2 regions of the Streptomyces sp. NBC_00400 genome follow, and region 2 is predicted to be linked to the other one. Evidence: riboswitches for the same ligand, from Rfam matches in the RefSeq annotation. Region 2 holds a riboswitch; the other holds the start of a gene.
What was found. A riboswitch is a leader RNA that binds a small molecule or an ion and turns the genes downstream of it on or off. The one in region 2 is predicted to bind ZMP and ZTP.
Positions count from the first base shown of each region.

Region 1: another riboswitch for ZMP and ZTP. It lies ahead of OHS81_RS33465 (bifunctional 5,10-methylenetetrahydrofolate dehydrogenase/5,10-methenyltetrahydrofolate cyclohydrolase); the one in region 2 lies ahead of glyA (serine hydroxymethyltransferase).

Region 1 covers NZ_CP107940.1:7,596,855-7,600,249, forward strand. Annotated here, with positions in the region: gene OHS81_RS33455 (hypothetical protein) at 1-261, opposite strand, end outside; gene OHS81_RS33460 (hypothetical protein) at 424-1,509, shown strand; ZMP/ZTP riboswitch at 1,558-1,646, shown strand; gene OHS81_RS33465 (bifunctional 5,10-methylenetetrahydrofolate dehydrogenase/5,10-methenyltetrahydrofolate cyclohydrolase) at 1,667-2,515, shown strand; gene OHS81_RS33470 (NAD(P)/FAD-dependent oxidoreductase) at 3,127-3,395, opposite strand, start outside.
Region 2 covers NZ_CP107940.1:3,040,276-3,043,670, forward strand. Annotated here, with positions in the region: gene OHS81_RS13265 (cytochrome P450 family protein) at 1-9, shown strand, start outside; gene glyA (serine hydroxymethyltransferase) at 70-1,371, opposite strand; ZMP/ZTP riboswitch at 1,428-1,519, opposite strand; gene rocD (ornithine--oxo-acid transaminase) at 1,719-2,924, shown strand; gene OHS81_RS13280 (tetratricopeptide repeat protein) at 2,965-3,395, opposite strand, start outside.

The DNA.
Region 1 (3,395 bases), 4.6 Mb from region 2:
GGGCCGCAGGGCGGTGAGGGCGGTCTCGGTCTCCTCCATCAGCGCGCGGTAGGAGACCAGCCGCTGCCACTCCGGGTCGGCAACCCCGGGCACGGTGGCGGCGCGCTCCGTCCACTGCTTCACCAGCCCGGCGTACACCGGTGTCTGCCGGAGGATGTCCGCGGTGATCCACCGCGGCATCTGCCCGGTGCGGGGGAGGGGGGTTCGTCCATGGCCTGCGACGGTGCCGCCTGCGACGGTGCCGGAAGAGGGGTCGCTCATGGCCGTAGAAACGATTCTTCCGCCCTGGGGTCACTGCGTATTTTTACCGCGGCCCGTACGTCTGCCGTGGAGGCAAGGGCGTATCTCTCTCGAATATCACCTTATGCAGTGATCTATAGCCGGGAAGCAGTCCAATCCGGGCGAGGAAACGTTGTCGCAGTCATGGAACCGAGGGAGTTGTGGGAGCGCCATGCCGTACTCGCACAGGCGTTTTGCAGCAGCGATGACGAGGTCCGCCATACGCAGGGACTTCTCGACGAGGCCGAGGCCCGCCGCTCGCGGACCCTGGCCGCCTTCGCCGTGACCGTGGGCAGCGACGCGGTGGTGGCGGAGCTGCTCGGCCTGGACGAGCGCGAAGTACGCCTGGCCCGCCGCACGGTGGGCAAGGAGGACGCCCGCGCGGTCGCCAAGAGCCTGCTCGCCCAGACCACGCGCGAGCAGCCCCCCGCCCAGCAGACCGCCACGCCTCCCGCCACGCCTCTCGCGACACCCCCCACGACACAGTCCACGACGCCCCCCGCGCCGCAGCCCGTGGGCCCGGCAACGGCGCCGCCCGCTGCCGCCCCCAACGCACCCCACGCCCCCCAGCCCCACGAGCCGGCCTGGGCGCCGGCTCTGGACGCGGTCCTGATGAGCAGCTGGCACAGCGGAGTTGACCTCACCGCCCTTGCCACCGAACTCGGGCTCGATGTCCGGCTCCTTGTGGCACGCGCACAACAGCTCGCCGCCGAGAGCCGTCCGGTGCAGTCGCCGCCACCGGACCGCACGGGCCGGCACCGCCGGCTGGCCCATCTTCCGCCTGCCCCGCAGCACGAGAGCACTTCTTCGACCTGGCGCGAGCGACCGCAGCAACCCCCGCGCGAGCCCTACGAGCAGGAGCCCTGGAAGCAACAGCCGTACCAGAACTACCGGGACCAGCAGGAGTACCAGGAGTACCGGGTGTACGAGGAGCATCCACAACAGCACCCGCAACACGTACAGCAACACCCGCAACAGCAACAGCTACAACAGCACCAGCAACACTCACTGAACCAGCACCAGCAACACTCACTGAACCAGCACCAGCAACCCTCACCGCATCACCAGCAACACTCACCGCATCAGCAGTATCAACAGGCCTCTCATGCCACCTGGGACGCCAATGCCATCACCGCTGCCCAGCACGACTGGGACGGCATCCTCAGTCAGTGGGAAGCCACCACCTCCCCCACGCCGCCGCTCTCCGCCCCTGGTCAAGGGGGTGTGTGACGGGCCCGCTCTCCCCGGCGCCCGGCGTCAGGGCGTCGATTAAAGTGGGCGCCGAGCCGTGACTGGCGCTTGGGTGGAGTACCACCGGGGAGCGGCTCGGCCACTTCTGGCCGGTGCCGCGCGCCTGGGCGATCCGACACCACGCTCAGGAGCACCGATGACCCCGACCGCCCGCCTCATGGACGGCAGCGCACTGGCCCGCCGTATCGTCGGACAGGCCGCGGAACGCGCGGCGGACCTCACCCGGCAGACCGGCACGTCCCCGTGTCTGGCCACCGTATTGGTGGGCGATGACCCCGCCTCGGTGACGTACGTCCGCATGAAGCGCGCCCGTTGCGAGAAGGCCGGGATCCGCTCCCGGCACGTCGCGCTCCCCGCCGCCACCACGACCGCCGAACTGGTCGACACGATCACCGCACTGTCGAACGACCCCGACGTCCACGGCATCCTGCTCCAGCACCCGGCCGGGCCGCACATCGACGAGCGCGCCGCCTTCGAGGCCATCGCCCCCGAGAAGGACGTCGACGGCGTCACCTGCCGCTCCTTCGCCGCGATGAGCTTCGGCCTGGACGGCTTCGCCTCCTGCACGCCCGGCGGCATCCTCCGCCTCCTGGATCACTACGACGTCGACCTGGCCGGCCGGCATGCCGTCGTGGTCGGGCGCAGTGCGATCCTCGGCAAGCCCGTCGGGATGCTGCTGCTCGCCCGCAACGCCACGGTCACCTATTGCCACTCCCGCACCACCGACCTCGCGTCGATCACCCAGGACGCCGACGTCCTGGTCGCCGCCGTGGGGCGGCCCCGGTTCCTGCGCGGCGAACACCTCAAGCCCGGGGCCGTCGTGATCGACGCCGGCTCGAACCCCGGCAACGTCGGTGATGTGGACTTCGACTCGGCGTGCACCCGCGCCTCCCTGATCACCCCGGTCCCCGGCGGCGTCGGCCCGATGACCATCGCCACCCTGCTCACCCAGACCGTCGATGCCGCTGCTGCCCAGCGGAGCTGACCGATACGCGCCGTTTTCGGCTCTCCCGCCGTGGGGGTTTCTCTTTGTTGCGCCTGGCGGCGGGCCCGTCCGCTGCGCTTTGCCTCCGCCCGTTTTTGGCTTTTCCGCCGTTGCGCCTGCGGCGGGCGGGGTCCGCTGCGCGGGGCGGGTCCGCTGCGCGGGGCTGTCGGGGTGCGGTGACGGGCCTGCGCGGGTGGGTGTCCGGACTGCTTCGCTTTACGTCCGGACACCCACCCGCTCCGGCCCGTCCCCTCCCGTTGGGGGTGGGGGAAGAAGGCCGGTGGGGGTGAACCTGGGTGGTCCGGTGCACCTCGTCGGCACGGGAAAACGGCCACGACCGTGGCCCGCCCCCACCCACATCCACTTCCCCACCCACGGGAGGGGACGGGCCGGAGGGGCCTGGTGTGTGGACGTAAAGCGAAGCAGTCCACACACCAGGCCCCGCAGGCCCGTCACCGCACCCACAGCCCCGCGCAGCGGACCCAGCCCGCCGCTGGGGGTACCTCCCACGCCCTTTAGGCAGTGGGGGAGCAACGGCGGGCGCACCGCGCAGCGGGCGACAAACGGCGAGCAACAACCACGGCGGGAAAGCCGAAAACGTGGGGCGGAGTTCAGGCGGTGAACGCCATTTCGCGACGCAGGCGCATGAAGGGGCGCGGGCGGTTGAGGGCGAGTACCGCGGTGGTGCGCCCGTCGCGTTCGTAACAGGCGAGGAAGCTGCGGTCGTCGGGGGAGCCTTCGAGGATGCGCGGGGTATCGGTGGGCAGCAGGCGGCCGGCGAACTGAAGGCGTACGCCGTACTGGTCGGACCAGAAGTACGGCAGGCTGTGGTGGGTGGCGACGGCGCTGCCGGCCAGCAGGTTCTGTGCGGCGACGGCGG
Region 2 (3,395 bases):
ACCGGCTGATTCACCGGCAGCCGGTGAGCCGCCGTACCGCGGGCCCCGGGCCCTCGCGCGCCCCCGCCCTCAGGCCGTCGCGAGCCCCGGCGCCGGGTAGGCCGCCATGAGCTCCGCGACCTCCGTACGGATCACCGCCAGCGCCTCCTCGTCGCCGTTCGCCGCGGCCTGGACGCTGCGGTCGATCCACTCGGCGACCAGCGGCATTCGGTCCGTACCCAGCCCGCGGGAGGTGAGGGACGGGGTGCCGATGCGGATGCCGGAGGGGTCGAAGGGCTTGCGGGGGTCGAAGGGGACGGTGTTGTAGTTGACGACGATGCCGGCCCGGTCCAGCGCCTTCGCGGCGACCTTGCCCGGCACGTCCTTCGAGGTGAGGTCGATGAGCACCAGGTGGTTGTCGGTGCCGCCGGAGACCAGGTCGTAGCCGCGGGCCAGCAGCGCCTCGGCGAGCGCCTGGGCATTGGCGACGACGGCACGGGCGTAGTCACGGAAGGACGGGGCGGCCGCCTCGCGCAGGGCGACCGCGATGGCGGCGGTGGTGTGGTTGTGCGGACCGCCCTGCAGACCGGGGAAGACGGCCTTGTCGACCGCCTTGGCATGGCTCGCCCGGGACATCAGCATGGCGCCGCGCGGGCCGCGCAGGGTCTTGTGGGTGGTGGTGGAGATGACGTCCGCGTGCGGTACGGGCGAGGGGTGGGCGCCGCCCGCGATCAGGCCGGCGATATGGGCGATATCGGCGACGAGGACGGCGTCGACCTCCCGGGCGATCTCCCCGAACGCGGCGAAGTCGATGGTGCGCGGGACGGCGGTACCGCCACAGAAGATGATCTTCGGGCGTTCCTTGCGGGCGAGGTCGCGCACCTCGTCGAAGTCGATGAGCGCGGTGTCGGGGCGTACGCCGTACTGGACGCCGCGGAACCAGGTGCCGGTGGCCGACACTCCCCAGCCGTGCGTGAGGTGGCCGCCCATCGGCAGCGCCATGCCCAGCACGGTGTCGCCGGGCTCGGCGAAGGCGAGGTAGGCGGCGAGGTTGGCGGGCGAGCCGGAGTACGGCTGGACGTTGGCGTGTTCCACGCCGAAGACGGCCTTGGCCCGCTCGACGGCCAGCGTCTCGACACGGTCGATGTTCTGCTGGCCTTCGTAGTAGCGACGGCCCGCGTACCCCTCGCTGTACTTGTTCTGCAGGACGGTGCCGGTGGCTTCCAGGACGGCGGCGGAGACGTAGTTCTCGCTGGGGATCAGCCGCAGCGTGTCGGCCTGCAGCTGCTCCTCGGCGCCGACCAGCGCGGCCAGTTCGGGGTCGGCGGCGCTCAGCGCGGGATGCGGAAGGGACTGCGGAGTGAGGGACTGCGGGGTGCGGGGCTGTGACATGGGGGCCTGCGACATGGCGTCCTCCGGGGCGGTCGATCGGTGATCCGGTCGTGGTCCCGGGGTGCCCAGGCGGGGCGGCACCTCGTGATGGTGGCCGCACACCGCTTCCTCGAGGTTGTTTCCCCGTACGCCAGTCGCGGTGCGCACCCAGAGTCTAAGCCCCCTGGGGCATCCCTCAGGGAATCCCCAGGGGTCCCCCGGAGTGTCCCCCAGGGGATTCCCCAAGGCATACCCCGAGGCCCCTGACCGGCGAATCTTCACGGGCCCGTCGCTCCTGGCCGGCGCAACAATGGAAGGGGACGCGGCAGCGCCCGCGCCCCGCACGGTTCTACCGAACGGAGTCACCGGTGACATCCACGGAACGCAGCATCGCCGCCGCCGAGGCCCACAGCGCGCACAACTACCATCCGCTGCCCGTCGTCGTGGCCACCGCCGAGGGCGCCTGGGTGACGGATGTGGCGGGCCGGCGCTACCTGGACATGCTCGCCGGGTACTCCGCGCTGAACTTCGGGCACGGCAACCGCCGGCTGCTCGACGCGGCCAAGGCCCAGCTGGAACGGGTCACGCTCACCTCCCGCGCCTTCCATCACGACCGGTTCGGCGACTTCTGTACGCAGCTGGCCGCGCTGTGCGGGATGGAGCTGGTGCTCCCGATGAACACCGGCGCCGAGGCGGTCGAGACGGCGGTGAAGACGGCCCGTAAGTGGGGCTACCAGGTCAAGGGCGTCCCGGACGGCCGGGCGAAGATCATCGTCGCGGACCACAACTTCCACGGCCGGACGACCACCCTCGTCTCCTTCTCCACCGACCCCGAGGCACGCGCCGGCTTCGGCCCGTACACCCCCGGCTTCGAGATCGTCCCGTACGGCGACCTGGCCGCGATGGAGGCCGCCCTCGACGACCACACGGTCGCGGTGCTGCTGGAGCCGATCCAGGGCGAGGCGGGGGTACTGGTCCCGCCGCCGGGCTATCTGGCGGGCGTACGGGAGCTGACCCGCAGCCGGAACGTGCTGTTCATCGCCGATGAGATCCAGTCGGGGCTGGGCCGCACCGGCCGGACCTTCGCCTGTGAGCACGAGGGCGTGGTCCCCGACATGTATGTGCTGGGCAAGGCGCTGGGCGGCGGTGTGGTGCCGGTGTCGGCGGTGGTGTCCTCCCGTGAGGTGCTGGGCGTGTTCGCACCCGGCGAGCACGGCTCGACGTTCGGCGGGAACCCGCTCGCCTGCGCGGTGGCGCTGGAGGTCCTGGCCATGCTGCGGACCGGTGAGTTCCAGCAGCGGGCCACGGAGCTCGGCGAGCATCTGCACAGCGAGCTGGGGTTGCTGGTGGGCGGCGGCGCGGTGGACGCGGTGCGTGGCCGCGGACTGTGGGCCGGAGTGGACATCAACCCGTCGCGCGGCACCGGACGGGAGGTCTCCGAACGGCTGATGGCGCGCGGGGTGCTGGCCAAGGACACCCATGGCGCCACCCTCCGGCTCGCCCCGCCGCTGGTGATCAGCAAGGAGGACCTGGACTGGGGGCTGGACCAGCTGCGCGGTGTGCTGGAGGGATGAGACGAGGGCCGGATACGGGCTTCCCTCGTGTGCCGTCCTCCTATGCGAGGAGCGAGGCCGGAGTGACGAGCCGGGCACGTTCGTGGAGTTCCCGGGCGGCGGGGGTCTTGAGGTGGGGGCGGATCAGTTGGACCATTTTCCCCATGCGCCGGTCGACCCTCCCGCTTTGCACCAGGGGATATTCGTCCAGCGCTTCATTCCATGTCGCACAAGCCGCTTCCAGGTGCCCCACCTCAAGCTGGAACTCGGCGAGTGTGGCACGTTCCTTCACCCGGGACCGGCGATAGATGTCGTAGCACAACCTGTCCGATTCCCGCATCGCCGCAACGGCTCCGGGAAGGTCTCCCAGCTCGTGGCGAACGTGGCTGACGTGGTAGTGCAGAGCTGAGGGATCATAGGATCCAAAGGCTTTCGCTCGCGCCTCGGCCTTTTCCATGGCAATTTCGGCCTCTTTGAGATGCGCCAGTGCCT